4 regions of the Sporomusa intestinalis genome follow, and region 3 is predicted to be linked to each of the others. Evidence: riboswitches for the same ligand, from Rfam matches in the RefSeq annotation. Region 3 holds a riboswitch; each other region holds the start of a gene.

Region 1 (5,864 bases), 2.6 Mb from region 3:
TTACAAGTGCTTTACAATGACGGCAGGAAAAACGGTTTTTTCCCCGTATAGTGTAACTTATGGCCTTGTTAATTCTTCGCTAGGAGTGGTGTTAATGCTGCGCGGTATTCGTGGTGCAACAACTGTTACAGACAATAATCGGGAAGAGATTTTTGAACGCGTGGCTGAGCTGCTTGCGGCGATCATCGAGGAAAATGCGGTCAATACGGAGGATATCGGCGCTGTCATTTTTAGCTCCACGCCGGACCTGAATGCGGCTTTCCCGGCGGCCGGGGCCAGAAAGCTGGGCTGGACCCAGGTGCCCCTATTCGGCACGCAGGAGCTGGAGTGTCCGGAGGCGCTGCCGCTTTGTATCCGGGTATTAATTCTTCTGAATACAGACACCCGCCAGTCGGATATCAGACATGTTTATCTGCATGGGGCGATAAACTTGCGCCAGGACATGAAGCTATAATACGGCTGCTGTAAAGCCTGCTTTGTCAAACGACCAAGCAGGCTTTAATAATTACCTCCCGGAAGTAAAATGCTATTAAAATACAGGAATTTTATTGCAAACAGGGGCTGACAGTGCAATAATAGATGAGTGGCAACAGGGAGGGAAGGGTATGGAACTGAGTAAGCAATTGATTTCCATTGTTGTACCGGTATTCAATGAACAGGAGAATATTGATAACTTTTACCAGGAAGTTGTTAAACATATGGCGCCGCTGGCCTATTCTTTGGAGCTGATCTTTATTGATGACGGCTCGAGTGATGCCACGCCCCTGATTTTAGAGCGGTTGGCGCAGGCGGACGGGCGGGTGCGGGCTTTGATTATGGCCCGGAATTTCGGCCATCAGGTGGCCTTGACCTGTGGGTTGGATTATGCCAGAGGCCAGGCTGTCATTACCATGGATGGCGATATGCAGCATCCGCCGGACATGATTCCGCGGCTGATTGCGGAATGGGAAAACGGTTTTGAGGTGGTGCAAACAGTCAGGATTACCACCGAAGGCGTTTCCTGGTTTAAAAGCCTGACTTCAGGCCTGTTCTATAAACTGATGAATGTGATGTCCAATGTACGGGTAACTGAGGGCGGGTCTGATTTTCGTTTACTGGACAGAAAAGTGGTGGACAGCTTCTGCCGGTTCCGGGAACGGGCCCGGTTTATTCGCGGCATGATCAGTGCGATCGGCTACCGGCAGACTTATATAGAATTTGTTGCCCCCAGGCGATTTGCCGGGAGGTCCAAATTTTCCCTGCGCCGCATGCTGCATTTTGCGCTTGACGGTATTACCGCCTATTCCAAAACCCCGCTGCGCATTGCTTTTTATGTGGGTATTGCCATGGGCTTTGCCAGTATTATTCTGACGCTGCAGGTCCTGTACATCCGGTTGTTTACCAATGAAGCTGTTCCCGGCTGGACAACAATTACTGCCAGTATTTTGCTGCTGGGCGGTTTGCAGCTGTCCGGCATCGGGATTATTGGCGAATATATCGGGCGAATCTTTGAAGAGGTAAAACAGCGGCCCCTTTACTGGCTGCGGGCGGAGATCACGCGGCCAGAAGAAAACGACGAGAGGTAAATGCTGGGCAAATAACTTATTTTTTTTGCCTAATTATTGTAAAAAAAACGCAATTTTGGGCAGGAATTTTTAAATTTAAACAGAATATAACATGGGTGAGCGTATAGAAAGCCGAATCCAGCTCCAGTACGGGGGAACCAACTTATGGGGTGAAACCGGAGAGATTTTCCGGTAGGGTGCCTGCAACCCTAACCCGGCAGCTAACCTCGGAGGCCAGCGAGAGGAGAAACAGTTTGCACAAGTTTTTTGGGTTCATTGTCGCTTTTTGTCTCTTTTTCGGAACCACTGCTTTCGCCTTTGCTTCTGGTACTTATGAAGCCGGCGATCAGGGCGAAGAAGTAGCCGCAATTCAGTCCCAGCTTAACAGCCTTGGCTTTAATGCCGGTGCAGCTGATGGTGATTTCGGCGACGCGACGGTCAGCGCCGTGAAGGCTTTCCAGAAGGCCCGTGGCCTTGAAGTCGATGGCGTAATCGGACCGCAAACCTACCGGGCTCTGATGGGGCGGGATATCCCTGTCAGCCGTGATTCTTCCACCACTTCGGTACGGCGGATTATTCAGACCTCTATGCGCTATACAGGTGTGCCGTATGTCTTTGGTGGGACAAGCCCTAATGGATTCGATTGTTCGGGTTTTACACGTTATGTTTTTGCTCAGAGCGGTGTTTATTTGCCGCGAATGGCTGATGAACAGTTTGCAGTTGGGCGGACCGTATCGTACAACAGGCTCCAGCCGGGTGATCTGGTGTTCTTCAGCACTTACGCTGCCGGGGCATCCCACAGTGGCATCTATCTTGGTGACGGCAAGTTTATTAGTGCTACGTCCAGCCGCGGTGTTGCTATTGACCGCATGAACAGTAGTTACTGGGGACCGCGCTATGTCGGTGCCCGCAGGGTGATGTAAACTGACAGCAGGGAAGGCTTTAGCAGCCTTCCCCTTTTATTTACCAAAGACTTGTGTTTTCTGAATCGATTTTCCACACCAGAAGTAGTTGTCCGATTATTGCGGTGGAGATATGCTATGTTAAGTTTTTACTGGCGAAAATTCATCATTCCCTATTGGCTGCTGGCTGCAACGGCGATAGTTTGTTTTGTTATCGCCACTGCTGCCGGCCTCGCGGCCCCGTTGGTAGTAAAACTGTTGATTGACGATGCCCTGGCGGGCGGCAGTATTGCCTTCCTGCATTTTATTACAGCCGGAATTATCCTGCTTTATCTGATCCGCGGTTTGTTCTTTTATGGCTATGGTTATGGTATGGCTAAAGCCGGTAACAAAATGCTGGCCAGACTGCGCGCCGATATGTTTCATAAACTGCAGTCACTGGATTATGCCTACTATATGAAGACGCCTTCGGGAGAGATTGTTTCATTATTTACCAATGATCTTTTGTTTATCCAACAGGCAGTTACAACGGGGATTCCCGACGTTATTGTCGAGTCCCTTAACCTGCTGGCCATTATGGCTATCATGATTTATTTTGACTGGGAGCTGGCAATGGTTACTTTTGCCACTTTGCCCTTCATTATTGTGGCCATCAGTTGTTTCAATCATAAAATAGGCCGCCTGGGAGCACTTGTGGAACATCACCTGGCTAAAGTGACGGCCATTATTCAACAGTCGGTCGTAGCGGTTATGATTGTGCAGAGTTATGCCCGCGAAGAGTATGAGTACCGAAAATTTAGCAGCAAGCTCCGGCTGGCTGCTGCTGATTTGCTGAAAGCCCAGCGGTTAAGCGCGATGCTGGTGCCGCTGGTTGAATTTCTGGCCGCTATTGGCCTAACCGTTATTGTCTGGTACGGCGGGCGGGAGGTTATCCGCGGCGACCTTACCATCGGCGGCATGTTTGCCTTTCTTGTTTACATTATCAATGTACCGGCGCCTGTCGGCAAAATTAGTCAGGGCCTGACCCAGCTTAAACTGGGATTGGTCGCCTGGGAACGGATTAGCCGGCTGCTGAACGAACAGCGGCCGGCAGTGGCGGACGGCCGGCTGGAACTGGCTCAGGCGCGGGGGCTGGTAGAATTCAGGCGTGTTACCTTTGCCTACCGGCACGGGCAGCCGGTGCTGAACAATATTAACGTGACAGCGCGCCCGGGCGAGGTAATTGCCATTGTGGGGCCGAGCGGGGCCGGGAAATCATCTTTTGCCAACCTGCTGCTGCGATTTTATGACCCGGAGAGCGGAGCCATCCTGCTGGACGGTATTGATATCAGGGACCTTACATTCAGTTCCCTGCGCAGACATATTGGTTTTATTCAGCAAGAGCCGGTATTATTTAACATGTCCATCCGGGAAAACATTCGTTATGGCCGGCCTGCAGCCACCGTGAGCCAGGTTGATCAGGCAGCCAGGCTTGCCAACGCCTATGAATTTATTCAGGCGTTGCCGGCAGGCTATGATACTATGGCCGGTGAATTAGGCGGCAGCCTTTCCGGCGGTCAGCGGCAGCGCATCGCAATTGCCCGGGCCATTATCACCGAGCCGGCCATATTGCTCCTGGATGAGCCGACTGCGGCCCTTGACGCCCATACGGAAAAGCTGGTGATGGCTGCGATCAGGCAGGCCGGAACCGGGCGCACCACTTTTATTATCACCCACCGTATGTCCACCATCATGGCCTCTGACCGGGTTCTGTACTTAACAGGCGGCACGATAGCCGAAACCGGCACCCATCAGGAGCTTATCGCTCAGGGAGGGGCCTATGCCCGGGCCTATGAGCTTGGTAAACTGCGCATAAGTGAGTAAAATAATGGTAATAATCATAACACCATCCTGCGGCCGGTCTTTATTGGGAGAGTATAGATTGGTCGCTGTATTTTTTCATAGCCTTGGCTTAAAACTGCCGGCAGGAATTGACAGATGCCAGTAAGGCTGATAACATCTAGCTAGGAATATTCTTATGTAGAGTATCCGCAACACCGGCTGAGGAGGCTACTATGGCTGAAGTTAAACTGCATAATATTACCTTTGGTTACAATAATACGGAAATGGTGCTGCGCAATATATCCTTCACTGTGCAGCAAGGTGAATTTGTTGTTGCGGTAGGACCAAACGGCGCTGGCAAAAGTACGCTTTTAAAAATTATTGCCGGGCTGATTGAACCGGCTGCGGGCCAGGTCCTGATTAATAATGGCAGTATCGGTTCCGCCGCCCGGCAGGGCATTATGGCCTATGTACCCCAGCATTATTCCCAGAATACGGCGGCTTTCCCGGCGACTGTCGAGGAGATTGTCGCCCTGGGGCTTGTTGGCAGCCGGGGGCGGCCAAAAGCGGCCGCCCATAAGCGGTTTATTGACCAGATGCTGGAAATGGTCGGGGCAGAGCAGCTAAAAGGCCGCCGGATTGGCGAATTGTCAGGGGGCCAGCAGCAGCGGGTGATGGTAGCCCGGGCTTTGGCGGGTGAGCCGCGGCTGTTATTGCTGGATGAACCAACAAGTGGCATTGATTATGCTGCCAGCAGCCGGATTTACGAATTGCTGGGCCAGCTTAACACTACCCTGGGCATCACCATTATCATGGTATCCCATGATATCGAGAATGGGACCCGCTTTGCGGCAAAGGTGGCCTGCATCAACCGGCATCTGTGTTTCTTCGGCGGCAGTGAAGAATTCCGCTCCAGTCACGCCAGTATGCAGCATTTATGGTATTATTCCGGATTCACCGGTTAGGGAGGGGGCTATTATGCCATTACTAGAGATGTTTCAGTACGATTTTATGCAGCGGGCTTTTTTGGCCGGTATGATTACAGCGATTACCTGCCCGCTGCTGGGGATGTTTGTGGTTGTGCGCCGCCAGGCTATGATTGGCGACGGGCTGGGCCACATTGCTTTTGCCGGCGTGACCGGCGGTTATCTGGCCGGCATCTATCCGGCAGTCGGCGCTTTTATCCTGACAATTGCCGGCGCCGCCGGCATTGAACTGGTACGGCGCCGTCAGACCCAGATGGCCGATACCGCTTTGGCTGTTTTTTTCTATGCAGGCATCGCTTTAGCCATTATTTTCAGCACTATTACCAGGATGCCCAGCGCCGGTTTGCTGGGGTTTCTTTTTGGCAGCATCTTAACCGTCTCCTGGCAGGATGTAATGGTTATTGCCGGCTGCGGTCTGGTGGTGCTGGCATTTGTTTGCACTAATTTTACCAGGCTGATGCTGGTTGCCTTTGACGAAGATGTAGCCGAGGTTGCCGGTATCCGTACCGCGGCCGTCAACATGGCGTTAAGCATTGTTACCGCCATCACTGTTGTTACAGGCATGATGGTGGTGGGGATTCTGATGGTAAGCGCGCTGATGATTGTACCGG
Region 2 (5,864 bases), 2.2 Mb from region 3:
AGTTTACCAGGCTGTACAACGAGGTGAAAGAAAACCAGCAGGACGGCGGGGACTACTTGTTTGATCAGGAGACTTCCCGCTACCTGACAGTACTGGCTGAACCCCATATTTTCCCTAAAGACAAAGCCGCCAAAATATTTCCCGAGTTCAAAAGCATTGCCGATATCCTGCGGGCCGCTATGCAGGACGAAAAGGATTCGATCCTGTTTTATGATGCTTTGGCAAAATGTGCTAAGTTTGAAGGGGCCAGAAATATTTTCAACCTCTTAAAATTTGAAGAACAGACGCATGTGGTTAAGCTGCGGGAAATGCTTGACGGTTGGGCTTAAATACTGCAAACCGGCATGAATAGCGTCTTTAGGGCGCTATTTTTTTCTTTAAAAGGATTTTTTTAGCAGGAATTTTATAATCAGTGTCTAATTTATAATAATAATCTATTAAATATTATTATCTTACAGGGGGTTTGATTATGGAACAGAAAACAGATTTATTGGCGAAAGGCGCCATCGTTCAGCGCGACCGGGAAACCTATGCAATTGCTCCGCATATTCCGGGCGGGGTTATTCTTGATATTAACCTGTTAAGAAAAATTGCCGATGTTTCCGAGAAATATGGCGCCAAGGCGCTTAAACTGACCTCAGCCCAGCGGATTGCCATTGTTGGCATCGCGGAAGAGAAAATCGATGCCGCCTGGGAGGATCTGGGGATGGACAAAGGGGCGGCCGTCGGCCTGTGTGTCCGCAGCATCAAAATATGCCCGGCCACTCATTTCTGTAAGCGGGCCCAGCAGGATGGGTTAACGCTGGGGCTGGAGCTTGACAAAAAGTATCATGGCATGGAATTGCCCGGGAAGATGAAGTTCGGCGTCAGCGGCTGTACTAACTCCTGTGCCGAGGGCTGGGTTAAGGACATTGGGCTGATCGGCACAGCCAAAGGCTGGAAGGTTGTGATCGGCGGCTGTGCCGGCGCCAGAGCCAGAATCGCCGACCTATTGATAGAAGGGCTGCCCCAGGCCGAAGTAATGCCTGTTATTGAAAAAATTATTGCCTATTACCAGCAGAATGCCCGCAAGCATGAGCGGATCGGCATGATGATTGACCGCTTAGGTCTTGACACGGTCAAACAGGGAATATTAGGCTAAACAAAAAGCGTCTGGCATGCCAGGCGCTTTTTAGTGCCGGAAGCGGCCTGCCGGCGGACGGTGCAGGAATTTTTTTGCAGCAATTATAGAATTGCAAGCAAAATAGCGGTATACTGTCAGTAAAAGAAGCGAGTAAGGGGCGGTGGCGATGCAAGCGAATCCTTTGGCAAGTGAATGGGTGCTGGAACAGTTAGAGCAGGTGGCTCAATATAGTCAGGAACAAGCCGGTGTCTCCCGCCGGACAATTAGTAAAGCCGGTCAGCAGGTGCGCGGCTTCCTTGCCGGGCTGATGCAGGGCAGCGGTCTTGTTGTCCATACCGACGCAGCCGGCAACCTGATCGGACGCTGGGAACCGGCCGGCAGTCAGGCTGCCTTACCGGCGGTAATGACCGGCTCACAGCCGGACGTCATCCCCGGCGGCAATGACGGTATATTGGGGATATTATGCAGCCTGGCGGCGGTTAAAGCATTACAGGAGCGCGGCGACAGCAAACATCCCCTGGAGGTAGTGGTGTTTGCCGGAGAGGACCCCGGCCGCTGCCGCCTGACGAATGTAGGCAGCAAGGCCATGGCCGGCCTGGTCAGCGAGCAGGCCTGGAAAAGGAGTACCGCCCAGACAGGCCTGGAGGAAGCAGCCGCTTCTGCACCGGCCTTTGAACATATCCGCGCTGCGGCCCGGCCTAAGCATAGTATTAAGGCTTTTCTGGCCCTGCACACAGAGCAAGGGCGGATTTTGGAACAGGGGCGGGTGAATATTGGCATAGTGGAAAATATTGCGGCCCCTACCAGGCTGAAAATAACGGTAAACGGCCTGGCCGGCCCGGCCGGCGGCATACCGCTGGCCGAGCGTCAGGACGCACTGGTGAGCGCCGCTATGATTGTATTGGCCGTGAGGAATATCGCCGCCGAGCATGATTACCGGGGGACAGTCGCCACCGTGACCACGCTGAAAACCTATCCCGGTATCCTTGCTGCCATTCCTGCCGTGGTCGAAATGGGGGTCGAGATAAATGGCACAGAACATGAAAGTATCATTGCCATTCTCCAGGCCATAAAAGATGAAGTCAGTATGATCGCCGACGATCATGACACACCGGTGGCTATTGAAGTGATCGCGTCCGAAAAGCCGCTGCCGCTGGACCCAGCCATTATCAGCGCGGCGGAAAGCATCTGCCACAGCCGGAAACTCGCCAGTTTGCGCCTGGACGACCGCATTGGCTATGATGTTGTGAATATAGCCCATATGGCCCCGGCGGGGCTGATATTAATCCCCGGCGGCGAAACGGCCGGCCCTGGCAGTCGCCGGGCGGCCCAAGCAGCCATTAGCGCCGGTGTCGACGTGCTGACAGCCCTGCTGTACCAATTGGCAAAGTGAACTCGTTTCAAGTCTTTTCTTAAACTTACCACTATTTTTTATGTAAACTTTATGATAAAATATCAGTTGAATCAACATCAAATGAAAGGAGTGCTAACCTTGAAGAAAATAGTAACCGCGGTTTTGTTGATGGTTTTTGTCATGCCGCTTTCATTTGCTTTACCCAAGGCTGAGGCTGCTTTCTTAGAGGATCAACTGGGTCAAGCGGCTACCGGCGCCGGTGCCGCTGCGCAATTACAGCAAATTCTGCAGATGACTGACAATTTTGCGGACAGAGAAGCCTTGTTAGGTACAATTGCCAAGAGTGCCATTGAACGTTCAGGCAACACCGCTGCAGTTAACGATATTACCACTATGGCCACCCAGCTGCTCACGCAGGATCAGGCCGTAATCAAAGAAAATCTGGTTAAGGCGGTAGAAACGGCTGCCCGCAGCCGAGTCGAACAAGAGGTAACTACCCGGCTGTCCGGTTATCAAACAGAAATGGCTGTACTCTCTTCCTTGCTGAATAACAGCAATATGTTAATGCCTGATGCGGTAAAAAACAGTAACGCCATTAGCAGCATTATGCAGGCCAGCCCGCGAACCATTGACGTGATTAATTAACCGGCTCAGGCCGGTTCTTTTTTCCAGCAGAATTTACAAAAGTGCAAGACTATGTCCGGAAAAGACTTGGCCCAGGCCAAGTCTTTTTCTTATGTATTTTATAACCCATTCCCGGGGAGCAGAATAACTGAGAATTGCCACTGCAGGCTTAACAAATTAACGAAAACAGAGGCTAAGGCAAATTTACAGGGTTTTGCTAAATTTGACCAATAGTCCGATCCGGTATATTATAGATATGATGCCGAATCTTTACAGGTACGGGGGAACCAAGACAGTAGACACAGGGGATAATCCGTTAAGAACGGAAGGGCGCATTCTGATTCTCTCTTTTCCCTATCCCGACAGCTAACCCCGGAGGCTATGTTTCGAGGTTTTTTTGTGGTTATCGAACCTCGAACACTATCGTAAGAGAGGTGATACATTGAAAAATAAAGCCCTTTTTACCGTAATTTTTTGCCTGGCCTTACTCCTTAGCATCAGCAATCCTTTGGCAGGAACAGCGGTGTCATCACCGGCAGCAAAGACCCAGCCGGATATTGCAGCCTCACCGGCTGCGGCCAAAGCAGAAGCAGAAGCCGTTGTGCCGCCGGAACCGCCCGAACCGCCGCCGCTGACTATGGGCATGCGCGGCGATAAAGTCCGCGTCGTCCAGAAGCTGCTGGCAGACGGCGGCTTTTATGCCGGCAATATTGACGGTGTCTACGGTCCGATTACCGCCAACGCCGTAAAAGCGTTTCAGCGCAGCACCAGTCTCGAAATCACCGGCACAGTGGACAGGCAAACCTTTACCTACCTTGAGCGCGCAACAGGTGAGCCCAGCCGCTACAGCCGGTCGCTGCTGATGAGAGCTTCGGCCTATACGGCCCATGATCCCGGCAACGGCAGTTATACCTATCGCGGCAATTTGCTGCGCCGGGGCATGGCGGCTGTTGATCCGGCGGTAATTCCGCTGGGAACCCGGTTGTACATCCAAGGCTACGGCTATGCCATCGCCGACGATATTGGCGGCGCCATTAAGGGGCAGCGGATTGACCTGGCTTTCGACAACCGCCGCGAGGCTTTGAATTTTGGCGTCCGCAAAGTAACCGTCTATATACTGGATTAGAAAAGCAGGCTGCCGCCTGCTTTTCCTTTTGCCGCCGATTACCGGATTCTCCCGGAATATTAAAGAGCTCCTGGTATTATACTACATTCATCCGGTTCTTGCTGCCGGCTGCGTTTATTGTCCAGGCTCGATCATTTGATGGGAGTGTGTTCGGATTGAATCTTTTTTCTGGTGAAATGCTGCCATTGGCGCTGGCGTTAGTCTCAGGCGTGCTGATGGCGGTCCAGGGGTCGCTGAATGCCCTGCTGAGCAAAGCGGTCGGCCTCTTGGAGGCTACCTTTGTCGTGCAATTGACCGGAGCGGTTCTGGTTATGGTTTTATTGTTTGTATTTAACATGGGCAAAGGCAATTTGTATGCCTGGCAGGTTGCGCCCTGGTATTCCTGGCTGGGAGGAATTATCGGCGTTGGCATCATCTATCTGGTCGCCGCCAGCATCCCCAGTGTGGGGGTGGCTAACGCCACTACCGCCATCATTGTCGGCCAGGTACTGACGGCAATTATTATCGACCATTTCGGCGGGTTTGGCCTTGAGCGTTCTGCATGCAGCCCCCAGCAGCTATTGGGGCTGGTATTGCTTGCAGTGGGCGCTAAATTATTGTTAAAATAGCGCTTTTTTTTATATTTTTACCAATTAGGTGTTAACAAAAAAAACAATATGCGGTATACTTATCATTAGTATTTTTTGGTTTTATGCTAACCATAAGGAGGCAAAGCATGGATTTTAACTTTACTCCCGATCAATTGGATCTACAGAAAATGGTAAAAGATTTTGTTGCTAAAGAAATTACGCCTCACGCTCTGGAAATGGATAAAGAAGGTGTAGTTCCCCCTGATCTGTGGAAAAAACTTGATGAAGCGGGCTTATTAAATCTGACCGTCCCTGAAGAGTATGACGGACCTGGTCTTGATGCTCTTTCCATTGCTCTTATATATGAAGAATTAGGCAAAGGCTGCGCCGGGGTGGCCACCACAACGGCGGCCAACTCCCTGGCTTCCTATCCGGTCGTTTTATTAGGCAATGAGGCGCAAAAAAGAAAAATGTTCGATGTCCTCAATAACGGCAAACTGGCGGCCTTTGCCTTAACCGAGCCTGGCGCCGGGTCGGATGCGGGGGCCGTTGCCACTACCGCCGTCAAGGACGGGGATAATTATATTATCAACGGCACGAAGTGCTTTATCACCAACGGCGGCATTGCCGATATCTATATTATTTTTGCCAATACCCGGAAAACCGCCGGCATCCGCGGCCTGACAGCTTTTATCGTCGAGCGGGGCACACCAGGCTTTTCCGTGGGTAAGGAAGAAGAAAAAATGGGAATCAGGGCCTCCAACACCTGTGAATTGGTATTGGAGAATGTTTGCATCCCCGCCGACAACAGAATCGGCCGGGAAGGGGAAGGGTTCAAAATCGCCATGAAAACACTGGATGCGGCCCGGCCGTTCGTCGGCGCCGTATCGGTCGGCCTAGCCCAGGCGGCCTTTGAACTGGCGGTCAAATATTCGAAAGAGCGCGTGCAGTTTGACAAGCCCATCGCTTCCTTCCAGCTGGTGCAGGCCATGCTGGCCGATATGGCCATGCAGATTGAAGCCGCCCGCCTGCTCGTGTATAAAGCCTGCTGGCTGAAGGATCAGGCTG
Region 3 (5,864 bases):
CAAAATCAGAGGCCTCCATCTGGGGGCTGACGATTATCTGACCAAACCCTTTAGTCCGGCTGAACTGACAGCAAGAGTAAAAGCCCATAGCAAAAGGTATGAGCGGCTGCGGGGACATATGCCGGCTTATGAAGTAATCCAGTATAAAGGCCTGGAAATTGATACTGCCTCCCATAAAATTCTTGTCAACGGCCAAGAGGTACAGCTTACGGCCAAGGAATATGAACTATTGGTATTCCTTGCTTCCAATCCCAATATAGTATTTAGCAAAGATCATATTTTCGGGACGATCTGGGGGGACGATTATTGTGGCGATACGGCCACAGTAGCGGTGCATATCCAGAAAATACGCAAAAAAATTGAAAAAGATCCCGCCAATCCTGAATATATCGAAACCCTTTGGGGTACAGGCTATCGATTCAACCCGGTATAGCGACGGCGGCATTTTTGGACCACTGTTTACAAGAAAATGGTCACTTTCGCCAGCACCTGAATACTATATAATAACTGGTTATGTAATATTTCAGGAGGTGGCGTAAGTGACCATGCAAGATACCAGGGCAGACCTTACCAGATTTTTAAACCATTCGCTGGGACAACAAGTCGAGTTTGAGATATTGGAACGGTTTATATTAAAAGGTACGCTGTCTGCTTATGATGATGCCAGAGTAAACCTTACCGACGTTGTCCTGGAAGCAAATGAGCAAGCTGTTGCTTTTCCCTGCTATACGCTTGATGTAAAACATATATCAAACTATTCTCCGAATCGGTTTGTGTTTCCCTATAACCTGGCCTTCCGCAAAATAACGCCCGTAAACGGGTTCGATATCGACAACCCCGACAATGCCAGACAGAACAATTATACCGCGTCAATGGCTGAATTAGGCGATTACATGTATGTCGGCACAGCCAGAAATATTCCCTATACAGTGATAAGCAGCGGCTTATTCGGAAATATTCCTGTTCCGTCGGCCCTGATACCCCAAAATATCGATAACGCCGCCGAAATCTGGCGCTATAAAAAAGACGGCACAGCGGGCTGGCAGCGTGTGTATAAAGCACCGGCCGCACCGTTAATCATTGGCTTTCGCTACATGATCACCTACAATAATGTCCTGTATGCCGGCGCGCTTACACCGTCAAGCCCGGAATTGTTAATCCTAAAATCCACAGACGGCGAAACCTGGACGCTCCTGGACGCCAATATTCAGGGCTATGCAACCAGCGCCATTGCCATCCACCAGGGACGGCTGTATATGGGGGCCCAGCCGCTAACCGGCGTTGCCGAAGCCCGGTTATTTACCACAACGGATCCGGAACTTGGCTGGGAAGAAGTGAATCTCGCCGGCGGTCCTAACGGCAATCCCCGGGGTAATATTGACCTGCTGCTAAGTTATAACGACCAACTCTATGTGGCCACAGCCCTGCCGACAGGCTTTGAACTTTGGCGGACCAACAATACGTCACCGCAGGTAAACGACTGGAAGCTGGTTGTCGATAAAGGCGCCGGCGATGCCCGCAATGAACACCCCTGGTCGCTGGCGGTCTTTAAAGATCATATCTATATTGGTACAGCCATGGAAGCGGCGATTCTAAGCCTCAATCCGGGCGACCAGATTGTAGCCCCCAAGGGCTTTGATGTCATCCGGATTGCGCCCGATGACAGCTGGGAATTGGTTGTAGGGGGAATCCCGGTCAGTCCCACAGAACCTGTCACCGGCACGCGCGGCCTGCCGTTAAGCGGCTACCCTTCCGGCTTTGGCGATCTGACCAATGGCTACTGCTGGCAGATCCAGGCTTTTGACGACAAGCTTTATCTGGGCACCTGGAGCTGGAATAATCTGCTGCCTCAGCTTATCTCCGTGATTCCTGATATCGTGGAAACACTGCTGCCTGCCAATCCAGCAGGCACTATGACCCGCTTTCTTAGATATATCTTCTCCGCTTATCTGGTTAATGCGCTGTATGTTATCGGCTACAGATCACTTGGCTGTGATCTCTGGGAATCCAATGACGGCATTCTCTGGCTGCCGGTGTCTCTAAATGGTTTGGGTAATCCCTATAATTATGGTGTAAGAAAATTATTTGCCGGGGCAGATCAAAAACTATACCTGGGGACGGCAAACCCGTTCCAGGGCTGCGAAGTCTGGGTAAAAACCGCTCAATAATAATAGTGAGCAAAACAGACCTGCAATAATAGTGAGCAAAACAGACCTGCCGCGCCAGGCACAAACGCAAGCAGCTTTCCCTGATCAGGGAAAGCTGTTTTACTCACTATACGTCCTGTATATACTAAACAGATTGCTGCAAGTCTTCAGCAAGAGGCAGGGGTGGCCAAGCTAATATACAGGAATATTCTGCCTGAACATCTCGGCTATGATCGTTTCCATCGCGTACATGCCCGGCGGCTTGCCTATCAGAAAATTCACGGCAAAGATAGCGCCCTGGCCAAAGGCTGCCCGGCTAATGCTTTCATGGGACAGCCGGATCGTCTGGTTCGGCATGCCAAAGATAATTTCATGGCGGCCGACAATACCGCCGACGCGGATAGAATTCAGATGCTCCTCCACATTAAGGTTAAGCACATTGGCAATTCTTTTCGCCGTTCCCGATACCTCTTTTTTCCCCTTAAAATGCTCCTCAACAATCTCAATGTCCGCATGGGGCGCTATTTTTTGCAAAATTTGCGCCGCAACCATCAATACATTAATCCCTAACGTAATATTAGGAGAATAAAGTACTGGCGCAAATTCTGCATAGGATTTCAGCACTTCCTGCGCTTCCTGCTCATATTGGGAAATGGCGGAAATTATGGGTATTCCCGCCTGTGCCGCTTTGGCGTATTGGTATACACCGGATGAGTCTGAAAAATCCACCAGCGCATCCACTGGCCTTTCTCTAAAAAAACTATCATCAATGTCATCAACAGAGAAAATCTCCCCGGCATCAAACTCATGCCCCAGCAGCCGGCTGGCATATTTTTGATGATCAGCATCACCTTTACGAACTACCCAAGCCAGCGTAAATAAGTTGTCCTGCAAAAATTCATTAGCAACCACTTTACCTGTTTTCCCAAAACCGAAAATGCCAATCCTTGTTTTCCCCATCATACTCCTCCTTAAAACTGTAGTTTGTTCTTTTTCTACCCTCATCCTGCATGTTGATAGAAATTTCAAAACCAGCTTTGAGAAGGATTCTCAAAGGTATTTGTTAGCCTTTGAGAGCGGCAGGACAATAACATCCTTCTCTTTCAACGCCTACGAGGTTAGCTGACGGATTCGGGCAGAAAGAAATTCGCCCTACCTGCTTGCACAGGATTCACCCCAAAGATGGTTCCCCCGCTTCCAATTACATGAAACTCGGCGATTGCCTTTTAACAGAAAACACAGGTTTATGTTTAATAATACCTTATTTTCCTTTTATTTACAACTCCTAAGTGACAGCAGGCCCCGGAATTGTCTGCAGGACCCGACTGGCAACTTTACACCTTCCCCTAAAGCATATCATTAATAACGACGATTTACAAGACGAAACCACCGTCCCCGTGTCAGCATAAATTAAAAACTCCTGCACTTGGCCTGCATACAGGAGTTTAGAAAATGTTTTTTACCGGGAATACATTTAAAGCAGGCCGTAAGCCTCCATCTCAGCCCGGAGCAACGCCAGGTTTTCCTCACTGATTTCTGTTAACGGCATCCGGCACTGGCCGGCTTTGTACCCCAGCAGCCTGACCGCGGCTTTAATCGGAATCGGGTTTACCTCGCTAAACAAGGCTTTGATCAGATTAAGGGTTTGCAGCTGCAGCCTGATGGCACCGGCAAGGTCTCCCTGGATAAATTTCATGACCATAGCGTGAGTATCCCGGGGGATAATATTGGCCATCACCGAAATAACCCCCTTCCCCCCCAGTGACAATACCGGCAGGACCATGTTATCGTCACCTGAATACACGGTAAAACCCTCACCACATAAATTTACCACATCACCTACCTGCCCCAGGTTACATTCTTTAACCGCAATAATATTGTCTATTTCCGCCAGGGCTTTTATCGTCTCGGGATTCAGATTAAGGTTGGTTCTACTGGGTACATTGTACAGAATTAACGGAATGCCCACACTGTCGGCAATAAGCTTAAAATGGCCATACAGTCCCTTTTGCGTGGCCTTATTATAATAGGGCGTAACTGACAACAACCCGTCGGCGCCAACCGCTTCGGCGGCCTTCGACAGCTCGATGGCATGGCGGGTATCATTACTGCCGGTACCGGCAATAACCGGTACCCGTTTGTTAATTGCCTGTACGGCAAATTTAATCGCGGCAATATGTTCGTCATCAGGCATTGTTGAGGCTTCGCCGGTAGTGCCACAGACAATAATGGCATCTGACCCGCCCTGAATCTGAAACTCAATCAGTTCTGTGAAAGCCTGATAATCAATGCCGCTGTGGGCAAAAGGAGTTACAATCGCTACGCCGGAGCCGATAAATAATGGTTTCTTCATTAGTCTAACCGCCTTTATTTATATTTTAACATTAGCTCTTCCCGCTATCATAATATCAATATTCCCATCCCGGTATAAGAAATCCTGCCGCTCAGCCTGGAATTTAAAATATATCTGCCGCTTCTGCCGGCAGCGACCTAGAGTGAAATGTTTTCTTTTACCCTATTGACAAAAAACCGTTGTCCTGTGATAATGAATAATAAATAAACAATATCCCCCGTACAACGCCCATTAACAAACAAAACTGTAAACAAATCAGGCTTTGCGGGAGAAATTGTTTAATTACAGCAGTACAAGTAATGATTGGGATGAAAGCAACAGGACAAACACTGCAGAGAGCCGGCGGCTGGTGCAAGCCGGTGTGTGACTGTGGCCGTTACCTCGCCCATGAACTCTCCTGTTGACTTGTATACATTGTGAAGTATACAACAGACAGGGGCGCCGCCCGGCGTTAAAGAGGCTGTCCGCTTCCCGGCGGCCATAAAGAGTACAATGTAGGGTGGTACCGCGCATTCGCCCCTACTGGCAGAGAGTTCTGCCAGTAGGGGCTTCAGCTTTTCTTAAGGGGGTTGAGGACAGTTAGTGGTAATCGGACCGTAGCTGAAGCAGTTTAAAATAAAAAGCAAAGGTGGAGGATTGGTATGTTTACTATGCGCAATAAGTTCAAAAAATGGTCGGCAGCTGCCCTGGCCCTGGTATTGGCCGCTGCCGCCGCCGGCTGTGGCGGCAGCCAGCCGGCAGCCCCAGCCGGCCAGGAAGCAGGCGGTACAGCCAAAATCGGGGTGGTATCGTATCTTACCGGCGGCGGCGCTGCTTATGGCGAAGCGATTAAGCAGGGCCTGGAGCTGGCCCGGGATGAAATCAACAGCAGGGGCAAGGTTAAAATCGAGCTCATTTTTGAAGACTCCAAAGGGGATAAAAACGAGGCCATTAATGCCACTAATAAACTGATCCACAAGGATAATGTAATTGGCATAATCGGCCCGACCCTGAGCGGGGAAATGTTTGCCGTAGGCCCGATTGCCAGCCAGGCCGGGGTATCGATTATGGGTACTTCAACCACGGCGGAGGGAATAACAGACATCGGTGACTATGTCTTCCGCAATGCCTTACCGGAATCGCTGGCCATTCCCCACGCGGTAAAGAAGGCCAAGGAAAAGCTCGGCCTGCAAAAAGTGGCTGTCATGTATTCAAATAATAACGACTGGGCCGTATCCGGCTTTAAAACTTTTGAACAGGCAATAAAAGACAATGGCATGGCCACGGTGGCAGTGGAAACCTTTGCTGATAAAGACACTGATTTTTCCGCTCAGCTGACCAAGATCGCCGCCCTGCAACCTGATGCAATTATGGTGGCCGGCTTA
Region 4 (5,864 bases), 2.5 Mb from region 3:
GCCGGCGGCAATTGCTTTGGCCACATCGCCTGAATACTTGATGCCGCCGTCGGCAATAACCGGCACATTATATTCCTTGGCGGCTCTGGCACAGTTATAAATGGCGGTTATTTGCGGTACGCCGATACCGGCAATAACCCGGGTAGTGCAGATCGAGCCAGGCCCAATCCCTACTTTTACTGCATCGGCACCGGCTTCAATCAGGTCGCGGGTAGCCTCGGCTGTGGCAACATTGCCGGCAATAAGGTCAATCGTGGGAAAGGTGTCTTTAATCTTTCGCACTGAATCAAGAACCCCCCGGGAATGACCATGGGCAGTATCCACGACAATTACATCAACTTTAGCGCCGACAATAGCCTCCACCCGCTCCATCATGTCTGATCCGACCCCGACTGCGGCAGCTACCAGCAGCCGGCCTTTGCCGTCTTTGGCTGAGTTTGGATATTTTTGAGCTTTTTCAATATCTTTAATGGTAATGAGGCCTTTCAAGTTGCCTTCAGAATCAAGCAGCGGCAGCTTTTCAATCCGGTGTTCGCGCAAGATGGCTTTGGCTTCTTCCAGCGAAGTGCCGACATGGGCGGTGATAAGATGCTCTCTGGTCATACAGTCGGATATTTTACGGCTAAGATCAGTTTCAAAACGCAAGTCCCGGTTGGTCAGTATTCCCACCAGTTTATTATTGGTGGTAACAGGAACCCCTGAGATCCGGTATTTTTCCATAAGGTCGTGGGCATCCTGGAGTGTATTGTTAGGCGACAGGAATATGGGGTCAACAATAATACCATGCTCAGACCGTTTGACTTTATCAATTTCGTTGGCCTGGCGGGCGATCGGCATATTTTTATGGATTACCCCGATGCCGCCTTCGCGGGCCATGGCAATCGCCATCCGGGCTTCGGTAACGGTATCCATTCCTGAACTGATAATGGGAATGTTGAGCTTGATATTTTTAGTCAAATATGTAGATACTTCCACTTCCCTGGGCAGTACTTCCGATTTTGCCGGAACAAGCAACACATCATCAAAAGTTAACCCTTCAGGACCGAATTTGTTGTCGAACATTGACTAAACTCCTTTCACTAGTAAGGTACTAAAACACATCTAATAGGTATTTCTCACTATAATAACATAAATAAAGTTACCAAATCTACCATTTTTCATGTCTTGAATAAAAAAAATAAAACAATGCCTGGTATGCACCAGGCATTGCTGTTAACCAAGAACATATACTTTAACTTGTTGGACGCCAAAATCATAAGCCTTAGCTACAGAGACCATGGCGATGTCGATGCGGTTGCCTTTAATTGCCCCACCGGTGTCTTCGGCTATGCCATACATGCCGCTGCCGTCAGCAAACTGGATATATACCCTTGAGCCAAGGGGAATTACCCGGGGGTCAACCGCAATGACACCTGGGCGTATCTGTGTGCCCATATAGGTCAGATTGCCCCATTGGCCATTGTCGTGCGGACCGGGAGCATAAGCCGTAGCTTTGATGTCGAGCACGGCTTTGTAACGTTCGGGCGCACTGCCGCGTGATACCTCTGTTCCCCGATTGCCCACCAGAATTTGCAAGGTGGCCTGCCCGGCAATACCGTCGGCATTAATATTTTTCGCCTGCTGGAGTTCTGTAACCGCTTGCTCGGTGCTGTCACCATATATGCCATCAACTGCAAGGTTATAGCCTAAATCATTGAGCCGGCCCTGAAGCTCCCGGACATCCTGGCCTTCCATACCTGGCTTGAGGGTCTGGTCGCCCAGGGCAGCGGAAACTGGTGACAGCCAGAGAGTGGCAGCCAGAACAGCCAGCGCGCCGGTGCTGTACACAATTTTTTGGATGTTTTTCATTTAGATACCCCTTTCTAAAGCCTACGAGGTTAGCTGACGGGTTCGGGACAAAGGGAAATCCCTACCGCATAGCGCGGATTCACCCCCAAAATGGGTCCCCCATTTTCCTCTTAATAAGGAAATTCGGCTTGTCGATAGTGTACATGATTTTTGGGGGTAAAGCAAGTTGACATAAGTTTGTTTATTAGTAAATAACGACTCTTATCTTTGTTTTTTGGGCATATGCCCGGTAATGCATGGTTTTAAAGAAAGGCCTGTAAAAAATAAAGAGGCTGCAGTTTTGCAGCCCCTGTTCCCGGTTATAATTCTTTACCCAGCATAAACGGGGCAAAGCCGAGTTGCCCCCAATAATAGTTCACTGAGGATTGAATAATACCGGCCAAGCGTCCCCGCAATATTTTTTTGGTTTCGGCTAAGGAATGAAAAAACAGTCTGGCCGCCGGATGGGCGTTATTGGCGGCCGCCTGCTGGTAATACTGGGCCGAGCGGTCTATTAGAGTGTATATAGACCAGAGGGCTGTCAGGGCCGGCAGGTTTACCGGATCGGTCCCAGGCTTGGCCTGGGCTGTGAACTGCTGCCAGTCCGAGTCACTGCCCAGGAGTTCGGCTGCTTCGACAACCGGGTACCTGGCAATATCAATATCTACAGTACTGGCAACAGTGAGTAAAGCATAGAACTTTTCCTGGAACGTATTAACCAGCGTCATTGCCGGCAATGATCCGGTATGGGCTGCCAGTATTGCAAGCTGATTATTTAGCGCAGTTTCCAGTTCAAGGGCGAATTGAAGCGGCACCATATCAGCTGAGTCACCACCTTTTAAATATTATTAGGAAATTAGGCCATTTCCTCACGAAATGGCCTAATGCTTATCTATCTGCTGCTAATACGCCAGCTTTGGCAATATGTTGGGTTGGAGCCTCGCGTAAGACAATGGTTACCGCTTCCGGCGGGCATTTGGCTGTTTCCACAATCGCTTCAGTTACCTTTTTAACTAATTCCCGTTTTTGCTCCAGGGACCGGCCTTCTAACATGTCGATTTGTACAATGGGCATAGTTATCCCTCCTGGTTATTTATAGTTTTTATTTTCGCCATACATACATATAATCCCTGCTGAATGAATAGAGATTATATGACTTCGGAACTCTCTATCACTAATTCATACTATGTAGCATACGATACAATAGAGTTCCACGATCATGAAAAAAAAAAGGAGGATTTTTATGGCTACCTTAAAAGATATTGAAAGAGTTTACGGGTGCGAAATTAATGCTATTGATACGCCGCCCTTCACGACGACCCTGCCTGCTAACGGCACCGTAAGCCTATGCTCGATTACTGTACCTACACGCCGGGACGCCTATCTGGTACGAGCCGTCATCAACTGGAGCGTAACCTTTACACCAATAATACCGACTGTGAGCGTTGTCTTAAGCACCCCCGGCTTTGCCCAGGCTCAATTTGAAATTTTGAAAGATGGCGGCCCGATTGCCCGTGTAACACAATCTCTTGGCCAGCTAGGGTTTACGATTGGTGCCCTTTTCAGTACCCAAACCGCCAGTTTTGGTGTGGCCGCGCTACAGGTCCTGGATACAACATCACTCTGCGGGAATACCAATGAAATTTCAACTTTCGAGGTGCGCGCCACCAACATCGCTTTGTCTGTGCCGTCAGGCATCAGTGGTACCTCAATTATCCCCTTAGGCAGTATTGTATCAGCAGTTGGCCATGTGTCGCTGGTGGTTGAGCAAGTTGATACCTGCAGGCAAGAGGAGATTAATTCTTAAAAGCTACCTGTAACGGGCACACCGGCGTTGTGCCCGTTTATATTATTTGCACTGGCGTTTCTTTCGCGCCTTGCGCCACCACAGGCCACCGTAGAGTGCAGCCACCAAAGTGATAATAAGCATAAGCCGTATACTATTTTCACCGGCAAACACCAGATCATGACCCAGTAAGACCTTGATGATTACCGGCGGCAGTTTGCCGATCCCTGTGGCTAGTAGGAAGTCCTTGCAGGAAATCCTGCTGATTGCGGCCACGGCGGTAATAATTCCTGACGGGGCTAAGGGCAGCAGCCTGGCAAGCAATAGCGCCTTGAAGCCATTGGCGGCACTATAGTCGTCTATCTGCTTTAAATAGCAGCTTTTCTTAATCGAGCGTTCGACTAACGAGCGAAAGCAGTAACGGGCAAAGACAAACATGGCTATGGCCCCGAGAACTTCGCCCGCCCAGGAAATCATGATACCCCAAAACAACCCGAAAACAATACCGGCTGCCCCGGAAAGAATCATAAACGGAAAAACAATGGTAAAGGTCATGACAACAAATAAAATAAGCGTAACAAGGACAGCGCCGGCACCAAAGGAGCGAAGGTATTCAGCCAAAGCGGCAATATCACCCTTTTCGATAATACCGTACGCCTGCTGAAAAAATTCCGGCTGCCACAGGTACATTAGGATAATAAGTGTCAGGACCGCCAGCCAACCCAGGGCTTTTTTCATTTCATATCCTTCCTGTTCTTTAAAAACAGCGCTACACAGCGCTGTTTCGGGGTTAATCGTATTGAGACAGTTCTTTTCTGAATATGTTGCAAGAGCCCTCCAGCCAGTGAATACAGTCAGCACAACGTCGGGCATAAGTGGACGGCGATACATTAAGCAGCGAATAACCATACCCCATTGCCGTGATAACATGCTCAAATTCCTGACATTCTCCGGCAATATTTCTTAGTTGCTGTTCAGTATAATCTTTTACCATGCCGCACCTCTCCTTATCCGATTTTTTTTAGTGTGCGCGCGGTGGTGATAAAAAATTAAAAAATATTTTCAAAACCTGTTATTTTTATGTATAAACCTGCCTGAGAATGTCAATATTAGTAATGTAAATTTTCTCCTCTCCCATAATTGGCGGCCTTCGGGCCGCCCCTTTTTTTGGTTCTGCCACAATTTGCAAATACTTCTGCAGATCAGCCGTAAGCCTTATCTGCAGAATACCATAGTAAAGTTTTCGCCAAACCAGCTTAACAATGTCTGCCAAACCCGGTTAAGGTATTCAGGCGTACAAACGGTCTGCTGAGCCGCACGGCGCGCTTCCAGCAAAATATCGGTATCTCTGATAATATCAGCAATTTTTAAATCAGGGATGCCATGCTGGACTGTGCCGAAAAACTGGCCCGGCCCTCGCAAAATCAAATCCTTTTCAGCCAGGATAAACCCATCATTAATCTCGGTCATGACCTTAAGCCGCTCCACTGTCTCCTGGCTGGTGCTGTCAGATAATAGAATACAGTAGGATTTATGCTCTCCCCTGCCTACCCGGCCGCGTAACTGGTGAAGCTGGGCCAGGCCAAACCGGTCGGCACCCTCAATAATCATGACCGTGGCATTAGGTACATTAACACCAACCTCGATGACTGTCGTTGCAATCAAGGCTTTAATCTCACCGGCGGCAAAAGCCGACATGATGCCGTCTTTTTCCTGTGGCTTCATTTTACCATGCAGCAACCCGCAGGTATAGCCTCTAAAAAATGTGGTCGATAATTCATCATAGATTTTTATCGCCGACTGCGCTTCCACCTTGTCTGATTCCTCAATAAGCGGGCAGACAACATAGACCTGACGGCCAGCCTTAATCTGATCCAGGGCAAAGGCATAGACTTTGTCCCGGCGGCTGCTGGCCCGTGAATAAGTGGCAATTGGCTGACGCCCCGGCGGCAGCTCGCGGATAACAGACACATCAAGATCACCATAAACCGTAAGGGCCATGGTCCGGGGAATGGGTGTGGCCGTCATCACTAATACATCAGGCTGTCCCCCTTTGGCTTCCAGCCGTGCCCGCTGCTGAACGCCAAAGCGGTGCTGTTCGTCGGTTACAACAAGGCCCAGATGCTTGAACTCAACATCAGTCTGAATTAGTGCATGCGTGCCGACAACAATGTCAATGCCGCCTTCTTTAATTTGGCCCAGCACCTGTTCGCGGGCCTTACGGGTAAGTTTCCCGGTGAGAACGGCCAGT

Evidence for each region. Region 3 has a riboswitch for cyclic di-AMP ahead of ACZ481_RS23790 (4-hydroxy-tetrahydrodipicolinate reductase). Riboswitches for the same ligand answer to the same signal wherever they lie in the genome.
Region 1: another riboswitch for cyclic di-AMP. It lies ahead of ACZ481_RS09955 (C40 family peptidase); the one in region 3 lies ahead of ACZ481_RS23790 (4-hydroxy-tetrahydrodipicolinate reductase).
Region 2: another riboswitch for cyclic di-AMP. It lies ahead of ACZ481_RS13470 (3D domain-containing protein); the one in region 3 lies ahead of ACZ481_RS23790 (4-hydroxy-tetrahydrodipicolinate reductase).
Region 4: another riboswitch for cyclic di-AMP. It lies ahead of ACZ481_RS12130 (peptidoglycan-binding protein); the one in region 3 lies ahead of ACZ481_RS23790 (4-hydroxy-tetrahydrodipicolinate reductase).

Annotation. Positions count from the first base shown of each region.
Region 1 covers NZ_AP042390.1:2,190,503-2,196,366, forward strand. The annotation lists gene aroH (chorismate mutase) at 95-454, shown strand; gene ACZ481_RS09950 (glycosyltransferase family 2 protein) at 606-1,565, shown strand; cyclic di-AMP (ydaO/yuaA leader) riboswitch at 1,665-1,795, shown strand; gene ACZ481_RS09955 (C40 family peptidase) at 1,799-2,467, shown strand; gene ACZ481_RS09960 (ABC transporter ATP-binding protein) at 2,585-4,309, shown strand; gene ACZ481_RS09965 (metal ABC transporter ATP-binding protein) at 4,501-5,232, shown strand; gene ACZ481_RS09970 (metal ABC transporter permease) at 5,246-5,864, shown strand, end outside.
Region 2 covers NZ_AP042390.1:2,865,101-2,870,964, reverse strand. The annotation lists gene ACZ481_RS13490 (rubrerythrin) at 1-329, shown strand, start outside; gene ACZ481_RS13485 (NAD(P)/FAD-dependent oxidoreductase) at 470-1,141, shown strand; gene ACZ481_RS13480 (hydantoinase/carbamoylase family amidase) at 1,290-2,516, shown strand; gene ACZ481_RS13475 (hypothetical protein) at 2,616-3,122, shown strand; cyclic di-AMP (ydaO/yuaA leader) riboswitch at 3,352-3,497, shown strand; gene ACZ481_RS13470 (3D domain-containing protein) at 3,544-4,227, shown strand; gene ACZ481_RS13465 (DMT family transporter) at 4,383-4,835, shown strand; gene ACZ481_RS13460 (acyl-CoA dehydrogenase family protein) at 4,943-5,864, shown strand, end outside.
Region 3 covers NZ_AP042390.1:5,113,971-5,119,834, forward strand. The annotation lists gene ACZ481_RS23780 (response regulator transcription factor) at 1-433, shown strand, start outside; gene ACZ481_RS23785 (beta propeller repeat protein) at 540-2,168, shown strand; gene ACZ481_RS23790 (4-hydroxy-tetrahydrodipicolinate reductase) at 2,340-3,110, opposite strand; cyclic di-AMP (ydaO/yuaA leader) riboswitch at 3,241-3,375, opposite strand; gene dapA (4-hydroxy-tetrahydrodipicolinate synthase) at 3,622-4,500, opposite strand; gene ACZ481_RS23800 (ABC transporter substrate-binding protein) at 5,142-5,864, shown strand, end outside.
Region 4 covers NZ_AP042390.1:2,589,489-2,595,352, forward strand. The annotation lists gene guaB (IMP dehydrogenase) at 1-1,062, opposite strand, end outside; gene ACZ481_RS12130 (peptidoglycan-binding protein) at 1,213-1,848, opposite strand; cyclic di-AMP (ydaO/yuaA leader) riboswitch at 1,852-1,987, opposite strand; gene ACZ481_RS12135 (hypothetical protein) at 2,148-2,645, opposite strand; gene ACZ481_RS12140 (2-hydroxymuconate tautomerase) at 2,716-2,901, opposite strand; gene ACZ481_RS12145 (hypothetical protein) at 3,071-3,634, shown strand; gene ACZ481_RS12150 (TVP38/TMEM64 family protein) at 3,677-4,351, opposite strand; gene ACZ481_RS12155 (hypothetical protein) at 4,404-4,607, opposite strand; gene recG (ATP-dependent DNA helicase RecG) at 4,829-5,864, opposite strand, start outside.